DNA from 3 places in the Pseudomonas sp. GW821-FHT09C08 genome. Region 1 is predicted to be linked to each of the others. Evidence: predicted binding sites of a transcription regulator. Region 1 holds the regulator's gene; each other region holds the start of a gene.
The links. Region 1 encodes sigma-54, which starts transcription at its own class of promoters, with help from an activator protein. Its sites were predicted from a motif close to ANTGGCATNNANNTTGCTNT; they were not measured.
Positions count from the first base shown of each region.

Region 2: AC07OJ_RS15690 (circularly permuted type 2 ATP-grasp protein) is a predicted target of sigma-54. The motif match lies at 2,629-2,648, and genes of this name have one in related genera.
Region 3: AC07OJ_RS16865 (flagellar hook-length control protein FliK) is a predicted target of sigma-54. The motif match lies at 1,797-1,816, and genes of this name have one in related genera.

Region 1 covers NZ_JBWKPG010000007.1:237,952-242,450, reverse strand. Annotated here, with positions in the region: gene lptC (LPS export ABC transporter periplasmic protein LptC) at 1-312, shown strand, start outside; gene lptA (lipopolysaccharide transport periplasmic protein LptA) at 299-874, shown strand; gene lptB (LPS export ABC transporter ATP-binding protein) at 874-1,599, shown strand; gene AC07OJ_RS23810 (RNA polymerase factor sigma-54) at 1,798-3,291, shown strand; gene hpf (ribosome hibernation-promoting factor, HPF/YfiA family) at 3,367-3,672, shown strand; gene ptsN (PTS IIA-like nitrogen regulatory protein PtsN) at 3,683-4,147, shown strand; gene rapZ (RNase adapter RapZ) at 4,150-4,499, shown strand, end outside.
Region 2 covers NZ_JBWKPG010000004.1:222,365-226,863, reverse strand. Annotated here, with positions in the region: gene AC07OJ_RS15700 (transglutaminase family protein) at 1-236, opposite strand, end outside; gene AC07OJ_RS15695 (alpha-E domain-containing protein) at 233-1,183, opposite strand; gene AC07OJ_RS15690 (circularly permuted type 2 ATP-grasp protein) at 1,187-2,596, opposite strand; gene AC07OJ_RS15685 (ribonuclease E inhibitor RraB) at 3,039-3,380, opposite strand; gene AC07OJ_RS15680 (hypothetical protein) at 3,594-3,830, opposite strand; gene AC07OJ_RS15675 (START domain-containing protein) at 3,934-4,499, opposite strand, start outside.
Region 3 covers NZ_JBWKPG010000004.1:478,619-483,117, reverse strand. Annotated here, with positions in the region: gene fliL (flagellar basal body-associated protein FliL) at 1-184, opposite strand, end outside; gene AC07OJ_RS16865 (flagellar hook-length control protein FliK) at 407-1,747, opposite strand; gene AC07OJ_RS16860 (Hpt domain-containing protein) at 1,892-2,236, opposite strand; gene AC07OJ_RS16855 (ATP-binding SpoIIE family protein phosphatase) at 2,267-3,985, opposite strand; gene AC07OJ_RS16850 (STAS domain-containing protein) at 3,982-4,287, opposite strand; gene fliJ (flagellar export protein FliJ) at 4,458-4,499, opposite strand, start outside.

The DNA of each region.
Region 1 (4,499 bases):
ATGAACATCTACCGTGGCACCGAGTTTCCATGGCACGTCACCAGCAAGCGTGGCGAGGTCAACCCGGACGGCACCCAGGTAGAACTGATCGACTCGGTACGTGTTGCACGCACCGATGCGAAAAACCGCGACACCGTGATTACCAGCAGTCGCATGACCGTATTCCCGCAGAAGCAATATGCGCAGACCGAGCAAGACGTTAGAATCGACGGCGCTGGCGGTGTATCGACTGGCAAGGGAATGAAAGCGTATTTGAAAGAAAGCAGGATACACCTGCTATCGAACGTAAGAGGACAGTATGAGGCTCGTTAAAACTCTCCCTATTTTGCTCGGTCTGGGCGCAGCACTGGGAAGCGTGAGCGCCTGGGCTCTGCCGAACGATAGCCAGCAACCGATCCACATCTCGGCCGACGATGCGCAACTGGATGACAAGCAAGGCGTCGCCACCTACACCGGCGGCGTGATCATCACCCAAGGCTCGATGAAGATCACCGGCAACACGGTGACGCTGACTCGCACCCAATCCGGCGACATCGACGTGGTGACGTCAGTGGGCAACCTGGCTTACTTCGAACAGAAGCAGTCCGCGACCGATACCGGCCCGATGAAAGGCTATGGCAAGACCATCCAGTATCACGCCCAGCAGAATCGCATCGTGCTGATCGACCAGGCCAAGGTGCTCAGCCCTGACGGCAACTCCACGGAAGGTGAAAAAATCACCTATGACACCGTGAAGCAGGTCGCCAACGCCGGCCGCGCCACGGGCAGCAAGCTCAGCGCACCGCGTCCACGCATCGACATGGTTATCCAGCCGAAGAAGAAAGACGGCGCTGCCCAGCCTGCGCCTAAACCCGATGCGAAGAAGGCGAACTAATGGCAACCCTGAAAGCCCAGCATCTGGCCAAGGCTTATAAAAGCCGCCAGGTCGTGCGCGACGTCAGCCTGTCGATCGACAGCGGCCAGATCGTCGGCTTGCTCGGCCCCAACGGCGCCGGCAAGACTACCTGCTTCTACATGATCGTCGGCCTGGTCCAGGCGGACCAGGGTCGCGTCCTGATCGACGACCTCGACGTCAGCCACCAGCCGATGCACGGCCGCGCCCGTGCGGGCATTGGCTATCTTCCGCAAGAAGCGTCGATCTTCCGCAAGCTGTCGGTCTCCGACAACATCATGGCGATCCTCGAGACCCGCAAGGAACTCGACCGTGACGGCCGTCGCAAGGAGCTGGAAAGCCTGCTGCAGGAATTCCATATCAACCACATCCGCGACAACCTCGGCATGAGCCTGTCCGGTGGTGAGCGTCGCCGCGTGGAAATCGCCCGGGCGCTGGCCACTGCACCCAAGTTCATCCTGCTGGACGAACCGTTTGCCGGTGTCGACCCGATCTCGGTGGGTGATATCAAGCAGATCATCCACCACCTCAAGGCCAAGGGCATTGGCGTATTGATCACTGACCACAACGTCCGTGAGACCCTCGATATCTGCGAAACCGCGTATATCGTCAACGATGGCCAGCTGATCGCCGAAGGCGACTCCGCCACTATCCTGGCCAACGAACTGGTCAAGGAAGTGTACCTGGGTCACGAGTTCCGCCTGTAAGCCTGCCTGTTTGAAAAAGGCGGTGGCAGGCCGTTCGCCAAGGTGCGCGGGAGTCAATGAAAACCTCCGGATTTTTATTGTTACCGCGCTCTAGGCAAAGCCCCCGATATCAGGCATATAATTTGCTTATGTTTGGCGCTCACGCGCCCTGTCGTGGATGGCGCATTGCGCCGGCGAATAAGGTGTTAAGCCCCTGCCATGAAACCATCGCTAGTCCTGAGAATGGGCCAGCAGCTGACGATGACACCGCAGCTGCAACAGGCCATCCGCCTGCTCCAATTGTCGACCCTGGACCTGCAACAGGAAATCCAGGAGGCCCTGGAGTCCAATCCGATGCTCGAACGCCAGGAAGAAGGCGACGACTTCGATAATGCAGACCCGCTGGCCGACAACATCGAGCAAAAACCCAATTCCGACGTGCAGGAACCCTCCTACCAGGAAACCGCCCCAACGGTGGATAACCTTGAGGAAGGCGACTGGAACGAACGCATCCCCAACGAACTTCCCGTGGACACCGCCTGGGAAGACGTCTACCAGACCAGCGCCAGCAGCCTGCCCAGTAACGACGATGACGAATGGGACTTCACCACGCGCACCTCAGCCGGCGAGAGCCTGCAGAGCCATCTGCTGTGGCAACTGAACCTGGCGCCGATGTCGGACACCGATCGCCTGATCGCCGTGACCCTGATCGACTGCATCAATAACCAGGGTTATCTGGACGAAACGCTCGAAGAGATCCTCGAAGCCTTCGATCCGGAGCTGGATATCGAGCTGGACGAGATTGAAGCCGTCCTGCACCGCATCCAGCAGTTCGAGCCCGCCGGCATTGGCGCGCGCACCCTCAGTGAATGCCTGTTGCTGCAACTGCGCCAACTGCCAGCCAAGACCCCTTGGCTGGTCGAGGCCCAGCGCCTGGTGACCGACTATATCGACCTGCTCGGCAGCCGCGACTACAGCCAGCTGATGCGCCGCATGAAGCTCAAGGAAGACGACCTGCGCCAGGTCATCGAGCTGGTGCAGAGCCTCAACCCGCGTCCGGGCTCGCAGATCGAGTCCAGCGAAGCCGAATACGTGGTGCCTGACGTGATCGTGCGCAAGGACAACGAGCGCTGGCTGGTGGAGCTGAACCAGGAATCCGTGCCACGCCTGCGGGTCAACCCGCAATATGCCGGTTTTGTGCGCCGCGCCGACACCAGCGCCGACAACACCTTCATGCGCAACCAATTGCAGGAAGCGCGCTGGTTCATCAAGAGCCTGCAAAGCCGCAACGAAACCCTGATGAAAGTCGCCACCCAGATCGTCGAGCATCAGCGCGGCTTCCTGGAATATGGCGACGAAGCAATGAAACCGCTGGTCCTGCACGACATCGCCGAGGCGGTGGGCATGCACGAATCGACGATCTCGCGGGTGACCACGCAAAAATTCATGCATACCCCACGCGGTATATATGAGCTGAAATACTTTTTCTCCAGCCATGTCAGCACCTCTGAAGGCGGCGAATGCTCGTCCACGGCGATTCGCGCGATCATCAAAAAACTGGTTGCCGCGGAAAATCAGAAAAAGCCGTTGAGTGACAGCAAGATCGCTGGTTTACTGGAGGCACAAGGCATTCAGGTCGCCCGTCGAACCGTCGCCAAGTACCGCGAATCCCTTGGGATCGCGCCTTCCAGCGAGCGAAAGCGTTTGATGTGACGGGCGGGCCAAAGCGTTCCAGTGGCAGGCACCCCGGCCTGCCGCTTTATGCACTGGCAACGAAGGAGAAGCTGTATGCAAGTCAACATCAGTGGACACCAGCTGGAAGTCACCAAGCCCCTGCGTGAGTACACCGAGAGCAAGTTGAACAAACTTGCGGGGCATTTTGACAAGATCACCAACGTGCAGGTCATCATGGAGGTCGATAAGCTCAAGCAGAAAATCGAGGCCACCCTGCACGTACCGAATGCCAAGCTCGTCGCCAATGCGGAACATGAGGACATGTACGCGGCGATCGACTCGCTCTACGACAAGCTGGACCGCCAACTCATAAAGCATAAGGAAAAGAATCTGCACCTGATGCAAGGTACAGGTCGTTAACTCTCCCCCCATGATCCGACTTGAAACCATCCTGACCCCCGGCCGTTCCCTCGTGAACGTGCCGGGCGGCAGCAAAAAGAAAGCCCTCGAAGAAATTGCCAAACTGATCCATGGCCAAGTGCCTGAATTGGATGAGCAAGTTGTCTATGAGTCGCTGATCGCCCGTGAAAAACTGGGTTCGACCGGTTTTGGTAACGGCATCGCCATTCCACACTGCCGCCTGCAAGGCTGTGAAACACCTGTCAGCGCCTTGCTGCACATGGAAAAACCTATCGATTTCGACGCCATCGACGGCGCCCCGGTCGACCTGCTGTTTGTACTGCTGGTCCCACAGGCTGCCACCGATGCGCACCTGGAGCTGCTTCGGCAGATCGCCAGCATGCTCGACCGCAAGGAAGTACGCGACAAACTGCGCAGCGCTGCCACCAGTGAGGCGCTCTATCAGGTTGTCCTGGATGAACAAAACGGGCAGTAATCATGCGTTTGATCATCGTCAGCGGCCGCTCCGGCTCGGGTAAAAGCACCGCCCTCAATGTTCTTGAGGACAACGGTTTCTATTGCATCGACAACCTGCCCGCCGGCCTGCTGCCGGAATTGGCGGAACGTGCGTTGATCCACACCGAACTGGCGCAACCCCTGGTCGCTGTTTCGATTGACGCCCGCAACCTGCCCAGCCACCTTGAGCGCTTCCCGCAATTGCTCGAGGAAGTGCGCGCCAAACACATTCATTGCGATGTGCTGTACCTGGACGCCGACGAAGAGACGCTGCTCAAGCGCTTCTCCGAAACCCGCCGACGCCACCCGCTCAGCAGCCCTCATCGCTCGCT
Region 2 (4,499 bases), on a different contig from region 1:
TCCACCTGGCCACGGGCGCCGATGATGATGGCGTCGTGGGGTTCGTCCAGGGTCAGCACATGCAGGATATTGCCGAACGGGTCCACCTGCGCACGCACCGGGCGTGGCAGGTCCAACTGCCAGCTGAGCACATGCTGGCGCTCGCTGTCGTGGGGCGTGAGGCGCAGGTACTGGATGCTGTTGCGCACCTGGTCTTCATAGCGGTAGGTGGTTTCGTGGCTGATGGAGAGTCTCATGCGGCCTCCAGGTAGGAACTGTAGATGGCGTCGCCGAGTTGGCGGACCAGGGGAATAAAGTCGGTCAGCCAGGCGTGCAGGCCTTCCTCGAGAATCTCATCGATAGCGGTAAAGCGCAGGCGCGCGTCCATCTCGGCGGCCAGGCGCTGGGCCGGGCGGCCGTTGAGGCCGGGCAGGCTGGCGAGGATCTGGTCGATCTCTTCGCTGCAGGCGCGCAGCGAACGCGGGACATCGGCACGCAACAGCAGCAGTTCCGCGACTTGCCGCGCGCCGGGGGCGTCGCGGTAAATCTCGGTGTAGGCCTCGAACGACGACAACGCGCGCAGCAAGGCACTCCACTGATAGTAGGCGTGGGCCGTGCCGTCGGTGACAGCTTCGGCGCGGTCGCCGGCCATTTCATAACGTGCATCGAGCAGGCGCAGGGTGTTGTCGGCACGCTCGATAAACGTCCCCAGGCGAATAAACCGGAAGGCATCGTTGCGCATGATGGTGCCGTAGGTCGCCCCGCGAAACAGGTGGGAGCGCTCCTTGACCCATTCGCAGAACCGGCTCATGCCGTAGCGGCTCAAGCCCTGCTGGGCGATATCGCGAATATCCAGCCAGGTCGCGTTGATGTTTTCCCACATGTCCGCAGTAATTCGTCCACGCACGGCATGGGCGCTGGCCCGCGCAGCGCCCAGGCAACTGTAGATGCTTGCCGGGTTGGCCGCGTCGAGGGCGAAGAAATGCAGCAGGTGTTCAGCGTGCAGTTCACCATGACGCTCGCGGTAATCTTCCAGCGTGCCGGTGATCAACAGCGGCATGGCCAATTCATGTAGGCCATCGCCGCGCCCATCCTGGGGCATCAACGACAGCGAATAGCTGACATCGAGCATGCGCGCGAGGTTTTCCGCGCGCTCCAGGTAGCGCGACATCCAGTACAAATCCGAGGCAGTTCTACTCAACATAATTCAATCCTCGACCACCCAGGTGTCTTTGGTGCCGCCGCCCTGGGACGAGTTGACCACCAGCGACCCTTCGCGCAACGCCACGCGGGTCAGCCCGCCAGGCACCACGCGGGTTTCCTTGCCGGACAGCACGAATGGGCGCAGGTCGATATGACGCGGGGCGATGCCGTTGTCGACGAAGGTCGGGCAGGTGGACAAACACAGGGTCGGCTGGGCGATATAGGCGTGGGGCTTGGCCTTGATACGTGCGCGAAAGGCTTCGATTTCAGCCGCCGTCGAAGCCGGGCCGACCAACATGCCGTAGCCGCCGGAACCTTGGGTTTCCTTAACCACCAGGTCCGGCAGGTTGGCCAGCACGTGGGATAATTCGTCGGGTTTACGGCATTGGAAGGTAGGCACGTTCTGCAGGATGGGTTCCTCATCCAGGTAAAATCGGATCATCTCGGGGACGAAGGGATACACCGATTTGTCATCCGCCACTCCGGTGCCAATCGCGTTAGCCAGCACCACATTGCCCAAGCGATACGCGGCGAGCAGGCCGGGCACGCCGAGCATGGAGTCCGGGTTGAACGCCAGCGGGTCGAGGAACGCATCGTCGAGGCGGCGATAGATCACATCGACGGCCTTGGGGCCGTCGGTGGTGCGCATGAACACCCGGTCATCACGCACGAACAGGTCGGCGCCCTCCACCAGCTCCACCCCCATTTCGCGGGCCAGGAAAGCATGCTCAAAGAACGCGCTGTTGAAGCGGCCCGGGGTCAGCACCACCACACTGGGGTTATCCAGGGGGCTGGAGCTTTTCAGGGTATCGAGCAGCAGGTTGGGGTAATGATCGATGGGCGCGATGCGCTGGGCGGCGAACAGTTCGGGGAACAGGCGCATCATCATCTTGCGGTCTTCGAGCATGTAGCTGACGCCGCTCGGTGTCCGCAAGTTGTCTTCGAGAACGTAGTAAGTGCCGTCGCCATCGCGTACGAGGTCGACCCCGGAGATGTGGGAATACAGGTCGCGGTGCAGGTTCAGCCCCTGCATCGCCAGTTGATATTGCTCGTTGGCCAGCACCTGCTCGGCGGGGATGATGCCGGCCTTGATGATGCGTTGCTCGTGGTACAGGTCGGCGAGAAACATGTTCAGCGCCTTGACCCGCTGGATGCAGCCGCGCTCGACCATCCGCCATTCGCTGGCGGGAATACTGCGCGGGATGGTGTCGAAGGGAATCAGGCGCTCGGTGCCCTGCTCGTCGCCGTACAGGGTGAAGGTGATCCCGGCGCGGTGAAACAGCAAATCGGCTTCGCGCCGGCGTTGGGCCAGCAGTTCAACAGGGGTTTCAGCCAACCAGCGGGCGAACTCGCGGTAATGGGGGCGAACCTGCCCTGCCCCGTCGTACATTTCGTCGTAATAAGTGCGGATCATGCCGAACTCCTTGTCACCCGGACGCTTGAACCTTCGCAAGGCCCGTGCCAGCGGCATAAACACTTAAAAATCAGTGCGTTGAATAACCAAAGGGATCTGCTCGCACCGTCCTGGTGCGCAGAATGCCCCGCGCACAGGCGCACGCTTCATCGCAATGCGCGCTTTGGCTATCAACAGCATAGTCAGAGTTGATTTCACTGCCCGGTCGCGCTTGCGGATAATCGCAACCATCTGCTGAACAGGATGCGTCCTACCGCTTCAGCGCAACGCTCTTCCCTTTAGGCCACCCTGCTCGGGTGGCTTTTTTTTGGCTGGAGAAATGCTGTGTAGGTGGGGTGATAGTGAGGTTGGCGACGATGCCGAACCGGGCAGCGATAAAGGCTGGCCACAAACAAAATCGGCCGACCCGAAGGTCAGCCGATACGCTGTGTTTCTCATACTGCTACATGGGTAACCCACGCACCTCCTGCTTGACGCCCCATCCCTCGATAATGCCGCCCAGAGGCTCGACCACCGCCTCGAAGTCCTGCTCGAAGTCTCCTATGCCGTCGTAGGTTGCAAACATGATTTTGCTCAGTTCCAGGTACCAGGCGCCATCGTCGCGCGCGCTGACCTGGGCATTCAGGGATTCCCCACGAAATTCACCCGCAGCCCTGCGCGCCCGTTCCTCATCCGGGAATATGGCGTAGAACTCAATGGGGTGGAAACGCGAGAAGTCGAAGCCGCCTTCTTTCATGCGGCGCAGAACGTTGGTGCTGATGTCTTCTTGATAGGCTGTGCTCATGAAAAGTGCTCCTCGAATTGATGGATAGACTTTCCGTGCTTCCCGAAGCCCACGCCGTACTGGCGTGGGAGCTACGGCAAAAACATCACCGCTGGAAAACAAGCATGTAGCTGACAAGACCAGACCTTAGCGATTCGTTCGCTGATCTCACTTGCAGAGTAGCGCGAAGCTATCACCTCCACCAGAGGCGCTTTAAGTGTGTACAGGGAATATTCAGGCGGCGGGAGAGATGTCGAGGATCTGGATACTGTTCTGGTCTTTGAGGATCTTGACCGTAGGCTCAGGCTTGCGGCCTTCCAGGTCATTGAGGTCCAGTTCAGCGGCGATGGGCACCAGTTTGTTGCGAATCATGTGTGCCGCATCTTCGAGGCTGGGCTTCTGATCGCAGGTGAACTGCTCGACGGACTGAACGCCGTGATCATCAACGAAGGTAATCTGCCACTTTTGCATCGGTGCCTCCTCGATAAAACCCGTGTGTGGGCTTACCACTATCTGGACCTTGAGGGTTCGCCAAACGTTCCACTCAAGTCAGGAGGCACCAGATCAACTGCGCTTATTTCTCAGCGTGTTCTTTCAAGGCTTTCAAGGTGTTGAACGGCGCGTCCACCACAAACTTGTTGGCCAACCACGACGGCACGCTGCCACCTGGCTCGGTGTGCACCTGGTAAGTGACTTCGGTCTGGTTGTCGCCTTTTGGCACGAGCTTCCAGAAGCCATCGACCTGGGCAACCCGTACGTAGCCTTTTTCTTCAGGCTTGTAAGTCGGGACGCCCTCGAGCTTACGGGTCAGCGTGCCGTCGGCCGCCTTGGTCGTGGTGATATGCAGGTAGGAATCCCGGTCCGTCACGGGGAACGGGGCCTTGAATTGGGTGTAGGTCCAGCTCTCGTCGCCTTTCTTGTCGACCAGCTTCTGGGACTTGCACTCGTGGATCCAGGCACAGGCACCGGCCACGTCTTCCTGCAGGGCGACGATTTTGGCCACGGGCGCCTTGATCACGGTCACACCGCGATACGCCTTGTACTTGGAGCCGGCGATTTCGCTCAGGGACACTTTGATACCGTCTTCGTCCTTGGCGACTTGCCAATCCTCAGCCTGGGCAGTGGCAGCAAACACCAGCG
Region 3 (4,499 bases), on a different contig from region 1:
GTTGCTTGACGTTACTGGCGGTTTCGGCGGCGGGTGCCGGTTTGCTTGCACTGCTGTGCATGATGTACCAGGTGCCACCCACCGAGGCGCCGATGGCCAGGAGCAGGCCCAGGACTATCAACAGGATAAGCTTGAGCTTTCCTTTGCCTGCGGGTGCTTTTGCTGCGTCGTCGCTCTTCGCCATGCCAATAATCCGTCACTATTCGGGGATTCATAGATCTACGGAAAGGCAAGAGCAAGTGTTATGCCAGAGTTGTCTGGTAATTCAGGAAGAGAGAACACTGCAAATCAAATGTGGGAGCGGGCTTGCTCGCGAAAGCATGTGTCAGTCAGCACACATGCAAACTGACACACCGCCTTCGCGAGCAAGCCCGCTCCCACATTTTGGCCTGTGCCAGGCTCAGGATCAGGCGTAGTAGTCGACGGCGCTGGAGCCGATCACGGTAGACGTCACCGGCGCGACGGCCTCAGCCACATCGCCGTGACTGGCATTGTCGCCGTTGTCGCCGCCGCGCCCACCCGTGCCACTCACGCCACGGGTCTGGGCCTGCTGTTGCTGCTGCTCCTGGCCACGGGACTGGTCGGACACGTTGACGTCGACCTGGCCCATGCCTTGCTGGGCGAACATCTCCCGCAGGCGGCCGGACTGGCTTTCCAGCGCTTCACGCACCACCGGGTGGGCGCTCATGAAGTTGACCTGGGCCTGCTGGTCGGCCGTCATGTTGACCTTGATGTCCAGGCGGCCGAGTTCGGCCGGCTGCAACTGGATCTCTGCCGACTTGAGGTTGGCGCTGGAGAGGTACATCACGCGGTTGACGATTTCGTCGGTCCAGCCGCTCTGGTGCATGGCCAGCGGCGCATTGGTCGTGGGCGGCAGCGCATTGGCGGTTTTCGGCGTGGCGGCCTGGGTCAGCGCGGCAAGGCGATTGGCGAAGTCATCGACGCGCGTGTCGCTGCTGGCTTCCTTGAGGTCCTTGAGACCGCCTTCGATCAGCCCGCTGAAGGCCTTCTCGCCGCCGGAGTCAGTGCTGTCCTTGGTGGCTTGCTGGTCGACCATGTTGGCCAGGCCGGCGGCAAAGTTCTGCGCAGCCGTCGGCTGGTCCTGGGTCGGCGCCGGGGCGGTTTTTGCCGGTGCCTGGCTGCTGGCCGACACATGCCCGCCCTGCTCCATCGCCAGGCGCACGGCCGGCATCGCATCCAGTGGATCGGCCTCGGGGTCAAACGCCGGCTTGGCTTCCTCGGTGGCCGCGATCGGCGCCGCAACCACCGGCTGGGCACTGTCGTCCTGGGCGGCAGCCGCCGGTGCCGGGGTTTGCACCGGTACCGGCACAACCACCGGCGTGACCGTGGCAATCAACGCCGGATCGACCACCGGGTCGGTCGGGGGCTGCTGCACCAGGGTCGGATCGACCGGCGCGTCGTCATCGGTGCTGGCACTGTCATCGGACTTGGCCGGCGGCGTGGCAGGCAAGGTATTGCCGCTATCGGCAACCGCTGGCGTGCTGGCGGCAGGCTTGTCGCTGCTGGCGACAGGCTTGGCAGAGTTGTCGGAAGGCTTGTCCCGTGTGGGCTTGGCCGAGTTGTCGTCGGCCTTGATCGCGGGCTTGGCGCCTTGGTTGGCGAACACCTGTGCGAAGCCAGGGCCCTTGTCCCGTGGGTCCGCATCCACAACCGGCTGCGGGGCGGCGGACGCTTGAGGCTTGGCCGCGGGGGCAGCCTGAAGGAGCGAATTCGGGGCGACTGGCATAGGTAAAGGTCTCCACTGCATGGGGATCGGGGATGCAGTATCGGGAGATAGAGCAAGAGTCGGGCCAGGTTTTACTTGGCTTTGTTTTTGTTGTGTACCTATCCGTTATTCAGGTAACGGCTGATGGATACGTACACCCCCCAACTACACGCCAAACCGCTGCCGCTCGGTCTCATACAACGGCTTCACCAACGCAAACTCATGATCAATCTGATCCACCAGCGCCCCCAGGTCCGCCGAGGACTCAACCGACTCGACCTCCAGCCGCTGGCACAACTGCGCCAGGCGCACCGCGCCGAGGTTGCCGCTGCTGCCCTTGAAGCTATGGGCGATGCGCCCCAGCGCCTTGGCGTCGTCGCGGGCCTTGCGCAGGGCTTCGACGCGCTTCTGGGAATCATCGAGAAAGGTATCGAGCAGCTTGGGGTACTCGCCTTCCATGACTTCCTGCAAACCCGACAACACGTCAGGGTCCAGATGAATATCAACCACTTGCTCGCTCCTTGATCAAGAATCGGCGGATTATGCCAGAGCCCCCCAGCAAAACTCCACGCAGACACTGCGCCCGCCATCGGACCAGCGTACATCGCTGCTCAACTGGCGCACCAGGCTCAGCCCGCGGCCGGACAGACGGTCGATATCCAACGGGCGGGCCAGCACCTGTTCGACGTCGAACCCCGGCCCGCTGTCTTCCAGGCGCAAGGTCATCTTGCCGCCCGCTTCGGTGGGCACCACCTGCACGTGCACGCGTACATAACCGCTGTTCAGCTGCGCCAGGCGATCGTTGCGCTGGCGGTAATACTCGGTAAACCCCTGGGCATCGCGCTTGAGCCGCGAGTCCAGGCCCAGCACGCCATGCTCCAGCGCGTTGGAATACAGCTCGGCCATCACGCTGTAGAGCGCCCCGCTCTGCTCACGCAGGCCGTGGATCTCCAGCAACAGTTGCAGCAGGTAGGGCAACGGGTTGTAGCGCTTGAGGGTTTCGGCGCGAAACTCGAAACTCACCGACCAATCCAGCGGGCACGACTGGCCGCTGTCGGCATACAATGGCCCGGTCGCGCGCAACGACTGGCCGGGCTGCAGGGTGATTTCCACCATGCTCACGTCATCCCGCGCCTCGCCGCGAAAGGCCGCCAGCGCCTGTTCAATGTCCTCGAACAGCCGATCCGGCTCGCGATTGGCGGCGAACACCTGCTGCAAACGCTCGGCGCCAAACAATTGATCATTCGCGTCAGCGGTGTCCAGCACACCATCGGACAGCAGGAACACGCGGTCGCCCAAGGCCATGGGCCAGACTTCGGTGCGATCATCAAAAGCGTCGGCCGAAAGCACGCCCAACGGCAAATGCCGCGACTGCAGCGGCGTGCGCTGGCCACTGGCGACTTCATGCACATAGCCATCGGGCATGCCGCCGTTCCATACCTCCACCACGCGGCGCTGCGTGCTCAGGCACAACAGGGTGGCGCAGCAGAACATGTCCACCGGCAGGATGCGCTTGAGCTTGGCGTTCATCTCGCGCAGGGTCTGCGCCAGGCCATAGCCCTTGGCGGTCATGCCGTAGAACACTTCCGCCAGCGGCATCGCGCCCACCGCTGCCGGCAGGCCGTGGCCGGTGAAGTCGCCGAGCAGCACGTGCATGTCGCCGGACGGCGTGTAGGCCGCCAGCAGCAAGTCACCGTTGAACAACGCATAGGGCGATTGCAGGTAGCGAATGTTCGGCGCGGCATTGATGCAGCCGGAATGGGCGACCTTGTCGAACACGGCCTTGGCGACCCGCTGCTCATGCAATAGATAGTCGTGGTGCCTGGCGATCAGGTCGCGCTGCTGCAACACGGTGGCCTGCAACCGGCGCAGGCGGTCCATGGCGTTGATCTTCGCGGCCAGGATCAGTTGGTTGTAGGGCTTGGGCAGGAAGTCGTCACCGCCGGCATCCAGGCATTGGGCCAGCGCTTCGCTTTCGCGCAGGGAGGTGAGGAAGATAATCGGCACCAGCGCCTCGCCGGCCAGTTGCTTGATGCGGCGGGCCGCCTCAAAGCCATCCATCACCGGCATCAGCGCATCCATCAGCACCAGCTGCGGACGCTCGCGGGCGAACACCTCAACCGCTTGCGCGCCGTTGGTGGCGGTCAGTACCTGATGGCCCTGACGTCGGATGATCGTCGACAGCAACAACAGGTCGGCGGCGCTGTCTTCGGCGATCAATATGCTCAGCGCTTCAGGAACCGGGGCCAGGACGCTCAAGTGAGGTCGAACAATTTGTCGAAGTTGGAAATGGCGAGGATCTTGCGCACGTCAGAATTACTGTTGATCACCTGAACCTCGGCGTTATCGCCACCGGCATGGTCACGCAGCAGCAGGAGCATGCCCAGGGCCGAGCTGTCCATATAAGTGGTGTGCTTCAAGTCCACCACGTAGATCTCGGGCACTTTGTAAAATCGCTCGTAGGCATCACGAAAGGCTTGGTGGCTACCGAAATCGAACCGCCCCTTGATGGTAATCGTCAATTTCGTCCCATCCAGGGATACTTCTGACTCGACTGACATACGACTGCTTCCTTGTCATTGGCAATGTGCAACAAGGTTTAGCAGGCGAAGCGGATCTGAGCAACACGGCGAATCAAATGCGCGAGCGGATTTGCTCGCGAAAGCAGCCTGCCAGCACCACAGATGCAAACTGACATACCGCCTTCGCGAGCAGGCCCGCTGCCACATTTTTAGAATTGGGATTGACGCGGCAGACGCTGGGACAGTTCGTC